4 regions of the Longivirga aurantiaca genome follow, and region 2 is predicted to be linked to each of the others. Evidence: riboswitches for the same ligand, from Rfam matches in the RefSeq annotation. Region 2 holds a riboswitch; each other region holds the start of a gene.
The links. Region 2 has a riboswitch for cyclic di-AMP ahead of ACFQGU_RS13025 (C40 family peptidase). Riboswitches for the same ligand answer to the same signal wherever they lie in the genome.
Positions count from the first base shown of each region.

Region 1: another riboswitch for cyclic di-AMP. It lies ahead of ACFQGU_RS15805 (C40 family peptidase); the one in region 2 lies ahead of ACFQGU_RS13025 (C40 family peptidase).
Region 3: another riboswitch for cyclic di-AMP. It lies ahead of ACFQGU_RS07260 (transglycosylase family protein); the one in region 2 lies ahead of ACFQGU_RS13025 (C40 family peptidase).
Region 4: another riboswitch for cyclic di-AMP. It lies ahead of ACFQGU_RS01980 (C40 family peptidase); the one in region 2 lies ahead of ACFQGU_RS13025 (C40 family peptidase).

Region 1 covers NZ_JBHSTI010000018.1:710-4,520, reverse strand. Annotated here, with positions in the region: gene ACFQGU_RS15815 (amidase family protein) at 1-1,167, shown strand, start outside; gene ACFQGU_RS15810 (HAD-IIB family hydrolase) at 1,214-2,086, shown strand; cyclic di-AMP (ydaO/yuaA leader) riboswitch at 2,286-2,438, shown strand; gene ACFQGU_RS15805 (C40 family peptidase) at 2,446-3,075, shown strand; gene ACFQGU_RS15800 (metal-sensitive transcriptional regulator) at 3,232-3,555, shown strand; gene ACFQGU_RS15795 (heavy-metal-associated domain-containing protein) at 3,615-3,811, shown strand, end outside.
Region 2 covers NZ_JBHSTI010000008.1:1,905,575-1,909,385, forward strand. Annotated here, with positions in the region: gene ACFQGU_RS13020 (hypothetical protein) at 1-141, opposite strand, end outside; gene ACFQGU_RS13025 (C40 family peptidase) at 222-1,379, opposite strand; cyclic di-AMP (ydaO/yuaA leader) riboswitch at 1,390-1,555, opposite strand; gene ACFQGU_RS13030 (hypothetical protein) at 1,694-1,936, opposite strand; gene ACFQGU_RS13035 (CaiB/BaiF CoA transferase family protein) at 2,025-3,191, opposite strand; gene ACFQGU_RS13040 (hypothetical protein) at 3,205-3,468, opposite strand; gene ACFQGU_RS13045 (DEDD exonuclease domain-containing protein) at 3,564-3,811, shown strand, end outside.
Region 3 covers NZ_JBHSTI010000008.1:697,423-701,233, forward strand. Annotated here, with positions in the region: gene ACFQGU_RS07245 (hypothetical protein) at 1-120, opposite strand, end outside; gene ACFQGU_RS07250 (hypothetical protein) at 233-1,051, shown strand; gene ACFQGU_RS07255 (dienelactone hydrolase family protein) at 1,055-1,774, opposite strand; cyclic di-AMP (ydaO/yuaA leader) riboswitch at 2,181-2,355, shown strand; gene ACFQGU_RS07260 (transglycosylase family protein) at 2,356-3,252, shown strand; gene trmB (tRNA (guanosine(46)-N7)-methyltransferase TrmB) at 3,311-3,811, opposite strand, start outside.
Region 4 covers NZ_JBHSTI010000002.1:365,119-368,929, reverse strand. Annotated here, with positions in the region: gene ACFQGU_RS01990 (SDR family oxidoreductase) at 1-93, opposite strand, end outside; gene ACFQGU_RS01985 (ribonuclease III domain-containing protein) at 90-983, opposite strand; gene ACFQGU_RS01980 (C40 family peptidase) at 1,096-1,737, opposite strand; cyclic di-AMP (ydaO/yuaA leader) riboswitch at 1,736-1,921, opposite strand; gene ACFQGU_RS01975 (sensor domain-containing diguanylate cyclase) at 2,068-3,324, opposite strand; gene ACFQGU_RS01970 (metal-dependent transcriptional regulator) at 3,633-3,811, opposite strand, start outside.

The DNA.
Region 1 (3,811 bases), on a different contig from region 2:
CGGCCGGCGACCCGCGACGCCCCGATCGTCGCCTCGATGCGCGCGGCCGGGCTGATCGTGCTCGGCGTCACCAACCTCTCGGAGTGGGCCAACCTCCGCTCGAACCGATCCACCTCCGGCTGGTCCGCCCTCGGCGGGCTCACCGGCAACCCGTGGGCGCTCGACCGCAGCGCAGGCGGCTCGTCGTCCGGCAGCGGCGCCGCCGTCGCAGCCGGCCTCGCCCCGCTCGCGATCGGCACCGAGACCGACGGCTCGATCACATGCCCGAGCTCGCTCAACGGGATCACCGGCCTCAAGCCCACCCTCGGGCTCGTGCCGACCGCGGGCATCGTGCCGATCAGCGCGAGCCAGGACATGCCCGGCCCGATGGCGCGCTCGGTGCGCGACGTCGCTCTGCTGCTCGACGTGCTGACCGGCTCGGCGGCGTACGCGACCGCGATCGGCAGCCTGGCCGCCGACGACATCACCCTCGGCGTCGCGAACTCCTGGCTCTCGGGCCACATCGCGACCGACGACGTGTTCCTCGGAGTCACGCAGGCGCTCTTCGACGGCGGCATCACGCTCGTGACGTCGGAGGTCACGCACACCGGCGAGTACGAGGACAACGAGCTCGTGGTGCTCGTCGGCGAGATGCTCGACGACATGAACGCCTACCTGCTCGACAGGTTCGGCGCAGGTGCGCCGACCATGGCCGACATCGTGGAGTTCAACCGCGAGAACGCCGACACCGAGCTCGCGTTCTTCGACCAGAGCCTGCTCGAGATGGCGCTCGCATCGGGCGGCCGGGCCGGCCAGAGGTACGACGAGGCGCGGCAGATCTGCCTCGACTGGGCGGTGACGAAGAACCTGCAGGCCGCGTTCGACGCCGACGACGACATCGACCTGCTCATCGCCCCGGCGTACTGCCCGGCCTGGAAGAGCGACCTCACCAACGGCGACCACTTCGCCGGCGGCGGCCTCGCGAGCCCGGCACCGTCCATCGCGGGCTGGCCGGTGCTGTGCCTGCCCATGGGGTTCGTCGACGGCCTGCCGGTGGGCCTCACGCTCATCGGACGGCCGCACACCGAGGCGACGCTGGTCGCGGTAGGTCACGTGGTCGAGGAGATCCTCGGGCTGCGCGCCGATGGCGCCCTGCGCCCGACGTTCACCCCCGCCACCCGCGGCTGACCGGGGCGGTTCGCCTGCCGGCTCGGGGGCACGGCAGGGTGGGGCCGTGACGGACCGAGGGTGGCGCGAGCTGGTGGCGGCAGTTCCCGGCGGGGTGCAGATGGTCGCCACCGACCTCGACGGCACGCTGCTGCGGCCCGACAACACGGTGTCGTCCCGGACGATCGACGCGTTCGCCGCGGCCCGGGCGGCCGGTCTGCCGGTGGTGTTCGTGACCGGTCGGCCGCCGCGCTGGCTGCCCCCGGTGGTCGAGGCCACCGGGCACGCCGGGATCGGCGTCTGCGCGAACGGTGCGCTCGTCATAGACCTCGACACCCATGCGGTGCTCGAGACGCACCCCATCGCGTACGACGTCGTCGCCGAGACGGTCGCAGCGCTGCGCTCGGAGATCGAGGGCGTCGCGTTCGCGCTCGAGTGGGACAGCCCTGCGGACGCCGACGACTTCGCGCACGAGCCGTCGTACCGCGCGCGCTACCGGGTCGCCGGCGTCGAGCACGGCGACATCCTCACGCTCGCCGCACGGCACCCGGTCATCAAGCTGCTCGCGCGCATCGACGGCGGCGACCATCCGGCGCGGCACGACGTCGACGCCCTGCTCGACGTCACGCTCGGGCACGTCAGCCACCTCGTCACCGCGACGCACTCGGCATCGGACGACGTGCTCATCGAGATGAGCGCCCTGGGCGTCAGCAAGGGCGCCGCGCTCGCGCACCAGGCCGCCCGGCTCGGGGTGCCGCTGTCATCGGTGGCCGCGGTGGGGGACATGCCCAACGACGTCCCCATGCTCGTCGAGGCGGGAGTCGGCCTCGCGGTGGAGACCGGCCACCCCGCCGCGCGCGCCGCGGCCGCGGCGCTGCTGCCGGGCCCGGAGGACGACGGCCTCGCCCAGCTCGTCGAGGCCGTCCTCGCTGCCCGCTGACCGCCCGATGGTCACCGAGCGCTGAGACCCTCGTCACACGACGTAGCCGTAACGACCGCTCGAGAGCCGTTGCGACCTGGGCTGTTGTCCGTTTCCTCCTTTCCGTTACCGTCCCGTGACCGGACACCGGGTTTGGACCCTCTCGGGGGGCGTTGCTTACTTTCTGTCAGTCACCTGCACCTGTCCGGGTTCGCCGGGCACGGGTGACGCGCTCAATCGCCGGCGGCTCTCACCGCCGGCGAGCCGGGGACCCAAGCACTCCGGGGCGAATCACGGACGGCCTCACGGCCCCCGCGTAGGGCACCTCTTAGCCCGAGCCCGTCAGCTAACCCGGTCGGCGTCGAGAGGATCGGACACCTGTGCTCCCCGTGCTCACCGCTGCGCGTCGCCGTGCCCTGCCGGCCACGCTGCTCGTCTCCGCCGCCCTGACCATCGGCCTCGCCGGCGCCGGATCCGCCTCGGCGGCCACGTCTACGCCGATCGAACCGACCACCACCGCGGTCACCACGACCACGCTGACCCCGACGGCGACGACCACCGCCACCCGTACCGCGACCGCCACGGCGACGACGACCACGGCCACCACCCTGACCGCGGCGCAGATCGCCGCGCGCGTGAAGGCGATCAAGCGCTGGCGCGCGGTCGAGCTCGCGAAGACCAAGCTCGGTGCTGCGTATGTCGCGGGCTGGTCCGGTCCGACGAAGTTCGACTGCTCCGGCCTCACGCGCTACATCGCGAAGTACGCGTACGGCAAGACGCTGCCGCACTACTCGAAGGCGCAGTTCTACGCCGGCATCCGCGTCCAGAAGAGGTACCTCAAGCCCGGCGACCTCGTCTTCTTCTTCAAGTACGGCGCGCACCACGTGGGCCTGTACGTCGGCAACGGCAAGATGATCAGCGCGACCAACCCGCGCACGGACGTCAAGGTCGACTACGTCTTCAGCGGCTGGTACGGCCAGCGCTACAGCGGCGCCGTCCGCCTCGTCTGAGGCGCGGAACCCCAGCACCTCTCTCTCCGAAGGCCCGATCCCCGCAGGGGGATCGGGCCTTCGCCCTGTCCGGACGTGAGGGAGACCACGTCGGACTGGCCTGGTGGAAATACCCTGGGGGGGTACCCTGGTTGAAGCAGACCAGGAGGTACGGCGATGACCGACGAGCACCCGCACGACACGGGACACGTGACGCACCAGCACGGCTACGCGGGCGACAAGGACGCGATCCTCACGCGGCTGCGCCGCGTGGAGGGCCAGGTGCGCGGCATCGCGCGCATGGTCGACCAGGACACCTACTGCATCGACGTGCTGACCCAGGTGTCCGCGGCCACCCGCGCGCTCGAGAACGTCGCGCTCCTGCTGCTCGAGGACCACCTCGACCACTGCGTCCGCGACGCCGCGGTCAAGGGCGGGGCCGAGGCCGACGCCAAGATCGCCGAGGCGTCCGCGGCCATCGCCCGGCTCGTCCGGTCCTGACCCGGCGGCACCACCCCGCAGCTGCACATAACCCCGCAACGCACCCGAAGGAGCACGACGTGAGCACCACCGTCTGGACCGTCCAGGGCATGACCTGCCAGCACTGCGTGACCGCGGTGACCGAGGAGGTCTCGCTGATCCCCGGCGTCACCGCCGTCGCCGTCGAGCTCGAGAGCGGCCAGGTCACCGTGACCGCCGAGGCCGACCCCAGCACCGAGGCCGTCGCCGCCGCGATCGACGAGGCCGGCTACACCCT
Region 2 (3,811 bases):
GACGGCGGCGGCGCGCGCCTTGGGATCGGTGCGCGCATCGGCCGTGGGGCTGGCCGTGGGCGAGGGCGCCACGACCGACGCGGAGAGCCCGCCACCCGGCTCGACGGTCGAGCAGGCGGCGAGCAGGAGCCCCGCGGCCACTGCGCAGACGACGACGCCGCGCCCTCGACGGAGGGCGCGGCGGTCGGGTGCTGCGGTGGGGCGGAGCGAGGCGGATCCGGTCAGACGACGCGGCCGGCGCCGCTGTAGCGCTCGCCGTACCACGGGCTCCAGACGCCGATGAGCTCGACGCCGTCACGCGGGTTGGAGGCGCTGACCATCATGCCGCCGCCGACATACATGCCGACGTGGTGGGCGCCGCCGCCGAAGTAGAAGACGAGGTCGCCGGGACGCAGCTCGCCGCGGCTGACGCGGGCGGTCGCGCTCCACTGCGCCTTGGAGTAGTGCGGCAGGTAGGCACCGGCCTGGGCCCAGGCGGCCAGGGTCAGGCCCGAGCAGTCGAACGCGTTGGGCCCGGACGCCGCCGCGACGTAGCGCTTGCCGACCTGCGCGAGGGCGTAGGCCACGGCGATGCGCGCACGGCCCGAGGCGTAGTTGGGGGCGTCGCTGCCGCCGTCGTTGCTGCTGCTCGACGTGCCGCTGGTGGACGTCGACTCCTGGCGGGGGGTGTCGCGGCTGGCGCGGATCTGGGCGGTCGCCCGGGCCGCGGCGCGGGCGGACGCCTGACGGCGGGCCTCCTGCAGGCGGGCGAGGCGGGCGCGCTCCTCGGCCTTGAGCCCGGCGAGGATGCGCTGGGCCTTGTCGAGGCGCTCGGTGACCGTGGCCTTGGCGGCCTTGGCCTCGGCGGCCGCGGCGTCGGCCTTCTCCTGCTTCTGGACCAGCTGGGCCTCGAGCTGGGCGAGGGCGAGCCGGGCGGCCTGGGTGCGGCGCAGCGAGGTGCCCTGCGAGCGGGCGACCTGGTCGAGCGCGGCGCTCTGCTCGAGGAACTGCTCGGGGTCGTCGGCGAGGAGGGCCTGCAGGCTCGGCTCCATGCCGCCGGACGCGTAGGCGGCGCGCGCGATCGCGTCGACGCCGGCGGCGGTCTTCTCGTAGGTCTTCTTCGCCACCGCGATGCGGGTCGTCAGTTTCGCGATCTGGGCGTCGATCTGGTTCTGGCGGGTGCGGGCCTCGTTCCAGGCCTCGGCGGCGTTGGCGGCGTCGGCCTCGAGGGCGTCGATCTCGGCCTGGACCTGCTCGATGGTCTTGGTCGGCTGGGCGGACGCCGGGGCCGACGCCAGGGCGACACCGCTCACGAGGAGCGCGAAGGCCGCCACGGGGGCGGCGATGCGGGCGGCACGGGTGCCGCGCACGCGTACGAGCGCAGTGGTGCTGGTCGCCACGAAGGCGGCCTCCCTCTCCCACGACCGTCTACCGGGTGAGCTGACGGGCTCGGGCTGGAAGATCGCCCTACGACGGCTCGCGCCCGGTCGCTGCCGGTCGTCTGCCGCCGATTCGCCCCGGGGGAAGTGGGTCCCCGGCTCCGATCCACGGACCCTGGTGGGGCCGCTTCTCGAACTCGACGGGGTGCTCGCTGCCGTCGGATGACGGCGGCTCACGAACACCTGCGGGCGACACTAACACCCCGGGACGCCACCTCCCAGTCGCCCGGCCGACACCCGGACGTGACCCGACCGAGATCGATCCGTGATCGGCTTCACACCGCGCGGTGCACCCCCCGGTCGTCGGCCTCCGGCGCCGGGTCGGGACCCCGCGGAACCAGCCGGAGCGGGGGCACCAGGCCGGAGTCGGCGAGCACGGCGAGGGCGGCCATCTCCTCCCCCGGCAGGCCGTCGCCCGCGAGCCAGTCGGGCGGGCCGAGCAGGAACGTGACGACGCAGTCGCCGCACGCGGGGCCGCGCACAGCACAGGAGTCGCAGTCGACGATCACGGTCTTCACCTCAGGACGGGTACGGGCCGGAGAGGGGAACTCCGACCACCTGCGGACGACGGTAGGAACCAGGTCCGACAGTCGCCCTCGGCCACCGTTAGCCGAGCAGGCCCGGATCCAGGCCGATCGCGCGCAGCACCTCGTCCGTGTGCTCGCCGAGGGCGGGCGCGGCCAGGGCCCGGCCGTCGGCCGGCAGCCAGGCCACCGGTCGCGCGGCGGTCGTGGTGCGGCCGTCGGCGAGGACGACGTCCTCGAACGCGCCGCGGGCCTGCAGGTCCGGGTCCGCGAGCGCCTCGGCAGACGTGCGTACCGGCGTCACGCAGGTCTGGTCGTGCTCCAGCAGCGCCAGCCACTCCTCGCGCGGGCGCGTCGCGAACAGCAGGGTGAGCCGGCCGCGCAGGGCGTCCTGGCCGGTGATGTCGTACTGCGCGTCGGCCAGCGTCGGGTCGCCCGCGAGCTCAGCCACCCGCGCGAAGAACTTGGGCTCGAGCGCGCCGAGGGCGAGCTCGGTGCCGTCGGCGCAGCGGTAGACGCCGTAGCAGGCGAGCGCGCCGGTGAGGACGTCCGGCACCGGCGGCGCCTCGCCGGTGGCCATGACCGTGCCCTGGCCGATGGCGGTGAGCGACATCGCGGAGTCGAGCATCGTGACGTCGGCGCGGAACGCCGGGGCCTCGGTCGACGGCGAGTCCTGCGCCTCGGCGACGCGCAGGCCGGCGACGACGGCGAGCGCGGCCTGCAGCCCCGAGGCCATGTCCGCGATGGGGAACGGCGGCATCGCGGTGGCGCCGTCGATGCCGCGGGAGAGGCCGAGGATCCCGGCGTACCCCTCGACGTTGAGGTCGTGGCCGGGGAGCGCCGCGCGCCCGCCGTCGCCGTACGCCGTCATCGACACGTGGACGAGCGCGGGGTTGGCCGCAGCGAGCTCGGCCGGGCCGAGTCCGAGGCGGTCGAGCACCCCGGGGCGGAACGAGTCGATGACGACGTGCGAGACGGACACGAGGCGCAGCAGCGCGTCGCGGGCCACGTCGGTCTTGAGGTCGAGGGCCACCGAGCGCTTCCCGCGGCAGAGCGCGAGGAAGAGCCCCGACTCCCCCGTCTCGCTGTACGGCGGTGAGACGCGCAGGCCGTCGCCGCCGCGCGGATCCTCGATCTTGACGACGTCGGCGCCCATGCCGAGCAGCAGCGAGGTGGCGTAGGCGCCGGGGAGCAGCCTGGTGAGGTCGACGACGCGGACGCCGTCGAGGGGACGCTCCGAGGTGGTCACGGGCGCGGCGGCGTCAGGAGCCGGTCGGGTCGTCGCTCGGGCCTCCGGCCTCGGGCCGGGGCACCAGCTCGACGGCGTCGACCGCGCCGCACCAGCGGCAGGACACCGACTCGACGACCTCGCCGAGCACCTCGGTCTCCTCGACCTTCGGCACGCCGCCGAGGTCGAGGTGCCAGAACTCGCGCACCCGGCTCGAGCGGACGACGTCGAAGCGGGTCAGGTTCCCGCACTGGCTGCAGCGCCAGCGGGTGTCGTCGTCGGGCAGGGCGATGGCCACGGCGGATCCTTCGGTTCGGTGCTGCTGGGCAGGCCACGACCCTACGGCGGCGCGCCTCCGGGTCGCCGTCGTACCCCCCGCCTAGCGTCATCGGCATGAGGTCGTCGGCACGGGCGCAGCGCGCGGGAGCACCGCCCGCCGTGCTGCGCGTCGACCCGCGGCCGGTCCCGGCGCACGCCGAGGCCCAGACCACGTTCGACGACCTCGGCACCCCGCTGGCCGACGTCACCTTCGTCGTGGTCGACCTCGAGACCACGGGCGGCTCGCCCGCCGACGCCGGGATCACCGAGATCGGTGCCGTGAAGGTGCGCGGCGGCGAGGTGGTCGGGGAGTTCCAGACCCT
Region 3 (3,811 bases), 1.2 Mb from region 2:
GTACCGGCAGTCGTGGCACACGGCGATGGAGGCGCTGCCCAGGTGCACGACCTCGACGCTGTGCGGGCTGCAGCTGCGGTCCGCATGCGCGTGGTCGCGCCGGTGCACCGCTGCGAGCATGGCCCGCACGATGGGTTCCGGACTGTTGGGCGTCATGCCGTGGTTATCGGTCGCGCAGATCCGGACCTGAGGATCTCGGGTGGGCAATCCGCGACTTCTATAGGGTCCCCGCATGAGTCCGGTGTCTCGCCGGCGTCCCGGTGCCGGCCGCCCTGCTCCCGTAGCGTCCGCTCTGCGCGCGAACGAGGCGCGCAAGATGCGCGGCGAGATGCCGCTCGATGCGCTCACCTCGCGCATCCGCAAGCTCGACGTCCACTCCGACGGGTTCGCCGCCGAGGCGGTGGTGTCGTGGGTGTTCGAGGTGCTCGGATCGCGGGGCCCCGACGCCGACGAGGTGCTCGCACGGTTCTGCCGCGCCGCGGTCTCCGACCCCCGAGCGGGGACGACGGCCCTCGGGCTCCAGGCGATGGCGGTGCTGGCCCTGCACGGGCACCGCAGCGTTCGGGGCGAGGCCTCCCATCTCGTTGCGGGGGCGGACGAGGAGCTGCGCGCGTCCCTGCCGTCCTGGGTCGCGCACGTCGGTGCCGTTCGGGTCGTGGAGACGGGTGTGCTCGCGACCGCGGACGGCACCGAGACGGTCCTGCACCTGCTGCTCGACCACGTGGATCCGGCGGCGGGCCCCCGGCACCTGGTGACGCTCGCGGTGCATCACGGCGACAGCCGGGTGCACCTGCTCGACGTCCGTGCCCGTCGCGACGACGAGGTGCTCGCGCCGATGGGCGAGAAGTACGCCGGATCCAGCGATCCCGTGTGGTCGTGGGGCGACGCCGACGCCGTACGGGCTGCCGCCGTCCCCGCCCTGGGGGTGACCGCGGAGCACGCGCCGACGCAGTGGCCGGTGCTCGGGGTCGAGGGCGGCGAGACGCTCACCTGGACCCTCGGCGTCCACCGCCTCGGGCAGGCCGCCGGTCTGGACCTCCTGCAGCCGTAGGGGTCAGCCGCGCAGCGCCGTGCTGAACAGGGCGTCGATGCGCGCCCAGCTGTCCTCTGCCGCGGTGTCGACGTAGCCGACGTGCAGGACGCGGCGCGACACCGGACGCAGCCACGCCGGCGCGTCCTTCTCCGAGTGCGTCATGAAGGAGTGCCCGGCGTCCGGGTACTCCTTCACGTCGTGCTCGACCCCGGCGGCGGACAGCGCCCGCTCGAGCTTGGCCGCCGCGCCGCGCAGGCTGCGGTCCTTCCCGCCGTACGACGCCACCACGGGGCACGCGCCGTCGAAGACCGACTCGAGCCGCTGGGGCAGCTGCCCGTACATCGCGGCGCTGGCCTCGAAGCCCTGGGTGGCCATGAGCATGGCGAAGGCGCCGCCGAGGCAGAAGCCGGCGATGCCGACGCGGCCGGTCGAGTCCTCGCGCTCGGCGATCCACTGCCGGGCGGCGTGGATCTCGTCGTACACGCGCCCCTCGCCCGAGTTCATCGAGCGGGCGATGGCCACGAGGCAGCGGGCGCTGCCGGCGTACGACATCAGGTCGGGTGCGACCGCGTTGTAGCCGCGTGCGGCGAGGTGGTCGGCAGCCTCGCGCATCGCGTCGGTGAGACCGAACGCCTCGTGGATGACGACGACCCCGGGCGCGGGGCCGTCGACCCCCTGCGCGGGGGAGTAGTAGGCGGGGATCGTGCCGAAGCCCGTCACCTCGATGCTCAGATCCGGCATGCCGTCCCGTCCTGTCCGGCCACCGGTCGGTGGCGGCCCCAGGGTAGGGCGGCTCGGGTCCCGCCGCCGGTCGCCTCATGTCACGTCCCGGAGGCCCTGGGCGGGCCATGCACGGACCGCGCCCGCAACCTCCACCCGACATCGAGGCTCAACCCGAGGTCGAGGGTTGTGGCGCGGCGCCGCGGGACCGGGTTCGCGCGGCCGCGTCGGCAGGGTCCGAGGGCCTCGCCGACCGCCTCCGACGGCGAGAGTCACATCACACGATCCGCCGCGTGGCGGGGCGGAACACGGGCACGGCCCACGCACGGGACGTGGCCTGGCGCACGTCCCGCGCTGTGGGCAGCCGGTCGACAGGCACGCGGGCGTCCGGATAGCGTCGTGACGTCCTGCGGGGAAGCAGGGCACCACGACCGGACCGCCGAGTCCCGTCCACGGCCGTGGTCATCCGCACTTGGACGGGAGCGGGGGACCCACTTCGCCGGCCTGCACGTCGGGCCGGCTCGGGGTGAAGCCACGAGAGTGGCCGGCCTTCCTCGGGCCGAACCCGACAGCTCACCTCGCAGGCGGCGGAGGAACACGACATGACCACCGTCATGCCGACCCATGCCCGCACGGGCATGGAGCGCACCAGGGCACGAGTCACGTTCGGCGTGCTCTCGGCCGCCCTCGGGCTGTCGCTCCTGACCCCTGCCCCGGCTGGTGCCGCCCCGCTCGCACCCACCCACCTCGTCGGTGGCGGCGCGTCCGCCTTCGTCGACGACACGGCGTTCCCCGACACGCTGCCGGCCACCGGCACCACGTCCGCGGCACCGGCGCGCGTCGTCTCGACCGAGGTCCTGCGCGGCGGGCACAACGGCGCGAAGGTGCGCTGGGTCCAGCGCATCCTCGGCCTGCCGCAGACGGGCTTCTTCGGCCCCGCCACGCGCGACGCCGTCATCCGCTTCCAGGAGGCGCTCGGCGCGACGAAGGGCACCGGCATCGTCGGCCCGATCACGCGACGCCAGCTCCAGGAGTTCGGCGAGCAGCAGGCGGCCAAGGCCGTGCGCAAGGCCGCCGCGGCCAAGAGGGCCGCCGCCGCTGCCGAGGCCGCCCGCAAGGCCGCTGCGCGCAAGGCCGCGGAGCAGGCGGCCACCCGGGGCACCACCCGGTCGGCGCCGGCTCCCTCGGCGTCCAACGGCGACCCGACCATGACCGCGGCCGCCCGCGGCTCGCGTGCCGCGCGCCAGGCCGTGCCGTTCGCGGTGTGGCGCAGCTCCGCCCACGCCCGCATGATCGTGGCGCGCGAGTCCGGTGGCAGCTGCACCGCGGTGTCGCCCACCGGCGCCTACCGCGGCGCGTGGCAGATGGGCGCCCCGTTCTGGCGCTCGTTCGGCGGCCTCACGTTCGCGCCCACGCCCGACCAGGCCACCTGCGGCGAGCAGGACTACGTCGCCTACCGCGGCTGGATCGCCGCGTGGTGGTCGCCCTGGGGCGGCTGAGCCTCCGCTCGACCCTCCGGCGCCGCCGGTCCTCCGGGACCGGCGGCGCCGTCGTCGTTCAGACGCGGGTGCGGACCAGGTCGCGGACGACGTGGCCCTTCTCGACGCCCTGCCGCTCGAACTTCGTGAGCGGCCGCTCGAGCCGCGGTGCCCAGCCGTCGTAGGGATCGAGGAGCAGCGGCTCGGCGTCGAGCACCTCGCGCATCGCCTCGGCGTACGGCTCCCAGTCGGTCGCGCAGTGCAGGACTCCGCCCGGCGCAAGGCGCGTGGCCATGAGGTGCACCAGGTCGGGCCGGACGATGCGGCGCTTGTGGTGCCGGGCCTTGGGCCACGGGTCGGGGAAGAAGACGCGGATCGCGGCGAGCGAGCCCTCGGCCACCCTGTCCGTGAGCAGGTCGACCGCATCGCCGAGCTCGACCCGCACGGTGGTGAGGCCCCGGCGCTCGATCTCGGCGAGCAGGCGTGCGACGCCCGGGGTGTGGACGTCGACGGCGACGATCCCGGTGCCGGGGTCCTCGAGCGCCATCTCGACCGTCGCGTGCCCGAGCCCGAACCCGAT
Region 4 (3,811 bases), on a different contig from region 2:
GCCGCTGCCACCGCCGGTGACGAGGGCCGTCCGGCCGGAGAGGGAGCCGTCGGCGAGGACGGCGAGGGACTCGGGGCTCTGGGGAACGGTCACGTCGAGAAGGCTAGAGGTCCGGGCGCGAACGTGCGGCCGAGCACGCCTGACGCCACGAGGAGCCCCGCGCGGATCCCGCCGTCCAGTGCCACCGCGCCGACCAGCGCCTGCACCTCGTCGGCCATCGCCCGTCGGTCGGTCCGGTCGTCGTGGCGGCGCTCGAGCCGCAGGTCGTGGGCCAGGCGGGACACGGTCGCGTTCGACGTCGCACCCCTGCGCTCCTCGCTCAGCACCGCCTCGCTGGCCTCGGGCTCCTCGACGTACTGGGCGGTCGACATCGCGGCCTCGATGACCGAGTCGCCCACGACCGCGAGGCGACGGCGGGTGGGCCCGGGCTCCGCAGCGGCGCCGAACCACACCGGCTCGACCGGCTCGTGCCCGAGCTGCCGCGACGCCGCCTCGTACCGCTCGGCCCGCGCCGCCACCGGCAGGTCGACGCGGCGAGGGAGCCCGTCGAGCGCTGGTCGCACGACGAGGTCGTACGCCGCTGTGGCCGCATCCTCGATACCGCGGTCGGCCCAGATCGCGCCGATCGCAGCCTCGATGCGGTCGGCGAGCCGGTGCCGCGACGCCTGGAACGTGCGGACGCGAGGCAGCCCCCGGCGCGCAGCGACGCGCCCGAGGGCATGGTCGGAGACCATCGCCTGCTGCTCGCCGTTGATCAGCGCCAGCGAGGGCTCGTCCCACGGCTCGAGCCGCACGAGCTCGCTCACCACCACCGCGTCGAGGATCGAGTCGCCGACGTACTCGAGGCGCTGGAACAGGTGGCCGCGCGGGTCGATGAGCGACCGCACGAGGTCCTCCCGGCCGAGCCGGAACCCGAGGGCGTGGTCGAGCTGGGCCACGTCGTCAGCAGCAAGCCCGTGCAGCGCGTCCCGCCAGGTCGTCACAGGCGACCATGCTGGCGCATGAACGCGTCAATGCGCCGCACCCCCTGCCCGGACAGGACGAAGGCGGCCCGCACGGGGGATGGCAGGCCGCCTTCGTCGATCAGGGGGAGGGTCAGGCGCGGACGCGCGCGACCTTCCAGGACGAGGTCCAGATGCGCTCCAGCATCACACGCTTCCCGGGGTACGGCGAGTGCCAGATGTAGCCGTTCCCCGCGTAGATCGCCACGTGGTAGATCCGGCCGCTCGTGCTGTAGAAGAACACGAGGTCGCCCTTGACTGCCGTGCTCCGCGGGATCGGCGTCGCTGCGGCGTACTGGTCGCGCGAGACGCGCGGCAGCGAGATACCGAGGCGCGAGTACACGTAGCGCGTGTAGCCGGAGCAGTCGAAGCCGACGGCGGGGCTCGTGCCGCCAGCGACGTACGGGACGCCGGCGAAGCGGGCGGCGGTCTGGGCCACGGCCTTGCCGCGCACGACCGGGTCGGCCTTGGCCGCCGCGCTCAGGGTGACGTACCCGGTCCGCGAGACCGGCAGGGAGAACGACGCGGGGGCAGTGGTGCTCACCGCGGTGGTCGAGGTCGAGAGGCTGCTGGTCGTCAAGGTCGAGGTGACCACCGAGGTGCCGGTGATCGTCGAGGTCGACGTACCGGTGTCGTCGGCCACGGCCGCCGAGGCGGACGCGGTGAACGCGGGCAGCAACGTGATCGCCAGGGCAGCCGAGACGGCCGCGCCCAGGCGTGCGCGAGCAGACGCCATGAGTCCTCCACGACGCCTGCGAGGTGAGCTGTCGGGTTCGGGTCGTGGATTGACCCGGCCGGTCCGGGGACCGGCTTCACCCCGAGGGCTCGCCGTGCGGCGAGGCCCGGAAATCCTGGGTCCCCCGCTCCTGCCAGCGAGGTCATGACCGTGGGTGGCTGGCAGGACTCGGCGTCCACCCTCGGCGCCCGTCGGGTGACGGGCCGTGACGAACCTAGGCCACAGCCACCCCCGATGTCACGGGTTCATCACGGAAAGGCCACCGATCGGGTGTCAACGACTGGTCCCGATGCAGCACGAAACGGGACATACCGGGATGCGTGGGACGGCTCAGAGCTCGTAGGCCAGGCGGTCCTTGCCGGCCTCCTTGGCCCGGCTCAGGGCCGAGTCCGCGCGCCCGAGCAGCGAGTCGACGTCGTCCACGATCCGCAGGCCGGTGAGGCCGAACGACGCCGTCCGGTAGAGCGGCTCGTCGCCCGGGGTGAGCGCCGTCGTGGCGACCACCACGCGCAGCCGCTCCACGAGCACGAGCGCGCCCTCGAGGTCGGTGTCGGGCAGCAGGAGGCAGAACTCGTCCCCGCCGAAGCGGGCGACGACGTCCTCAGCACGCATGGCGCCGCGCAGGACAGCGCCGATCGAGGCCAGGACGATCTCGCCGGTGAGGTGGCCGTGCAGCGTGTTGACGCTCTTCATGCCGTCGAGGTCGACCATCACCGCGACGAGCGGCCGGGCCTGGCGGCGGGCGCGGGCGATCTCGGCCGCGGCGCACCGCCGGAACGACTCGTACGTGAGCAGGCCGGTCTTGTAGTCGGTGCCCGCGAGCAGCAGCTGCTCCTGCGCCCGGAGCATCTGGACGACCAGCCAGGCGAGCGGGACCAGCAGCACCGCGGTGACGGGCGAGACGGCGAGCAGCGCGACGACCAGCAGGCCGAGCGCCACTCCGGGCGAGTCGCGTCGGACGAGCTCCGCACCGAGGCCCGGGATCTCGTCGCCGAGTCCGTCGCCCTCGTCGAGGTGGCGCCGGTGCACCACGGCCTCGGTCGCGAGGTACGCCGCCCCCGCCGCGAGGAGCCCGGCGACGCGGACGGTGTCGACGAGGAGGCCGGCCTCGTCCAGCATGAACGTCGCGAGCTCGTACGCCAGCATCGCGACCGACATGGCGGTGACGCGGATGGCGGTGTTCAGGGTGAGCCGACGCCGGTCCGGCCGCCAGGCCGAGGCCAGCGCGACCACCGGGAACCACAGCGGAGGAAGCAGCAGCACGGCCCCGATCAGCGCGGCGCCGGTGGCGTCGAAGACGACCGTGCGCTCCCCGCGCGAGCGGCCGAGACGCGCCCGCACGCGGTTGCCCGCGACCGCCAGCAGGACGAGCACCGGCACCAGCCACCGGTGGTCGTTCTGCGTCCACGCCTCGCGCGACGGGTCGTTCAGCACCACGACGGCCACCCAGGCGAGGGCCGTGATCGCCGCGAGCTCCAGCGCCGCCCGGCGTGATCGGGCCCGACCGGCACTCCACTGCGGGGCGGGCGCCACCGCATCCGTCAGGTCGACCGTGGCTGCTCGTGCCCTCTCGTGCTCGTGGAACATCCCCGCTCCCTTCCCACGGCCCGGACCTGCCCGGGCACGGGCGAAGCAGACCAGGGCGGACGCCGGCCCCGCGTCCGGCTGGCGTCCGAAAACCGGTAGGCGGAACGGCCCATCCGGAGCAGCGCCCGGTGACGCATCGTGACCGGATCGGGCCCGAACCGGACCGGTCATCCCCCGAACGGCCCAGCCCGGGGTGTGGCAGCGGGCGTCGGCGGCCGGGGGCTGCGCCGTACGGGTGGCGGCCCCGACGCTCCGACGCCCGCCCGACGGAGGTCGGGCGGGCGTCGCTGGGAGGCGCGGCGGGGCTGCTAGCCCTTGGTGACGAAGACGTGCGACGCCGTCGCCGAGTCGAGCTCGGCGTACTCGCCGGCACTGCCCACGAGGACCCCGCCCGGGGACGACACGACCTTCACGGTCGCGGCCGGCACGACACCCGCGCGGTGCAGCGAGGCCATGAGGGCGGCGTCGTTCTGGATCGGCTCGCCGA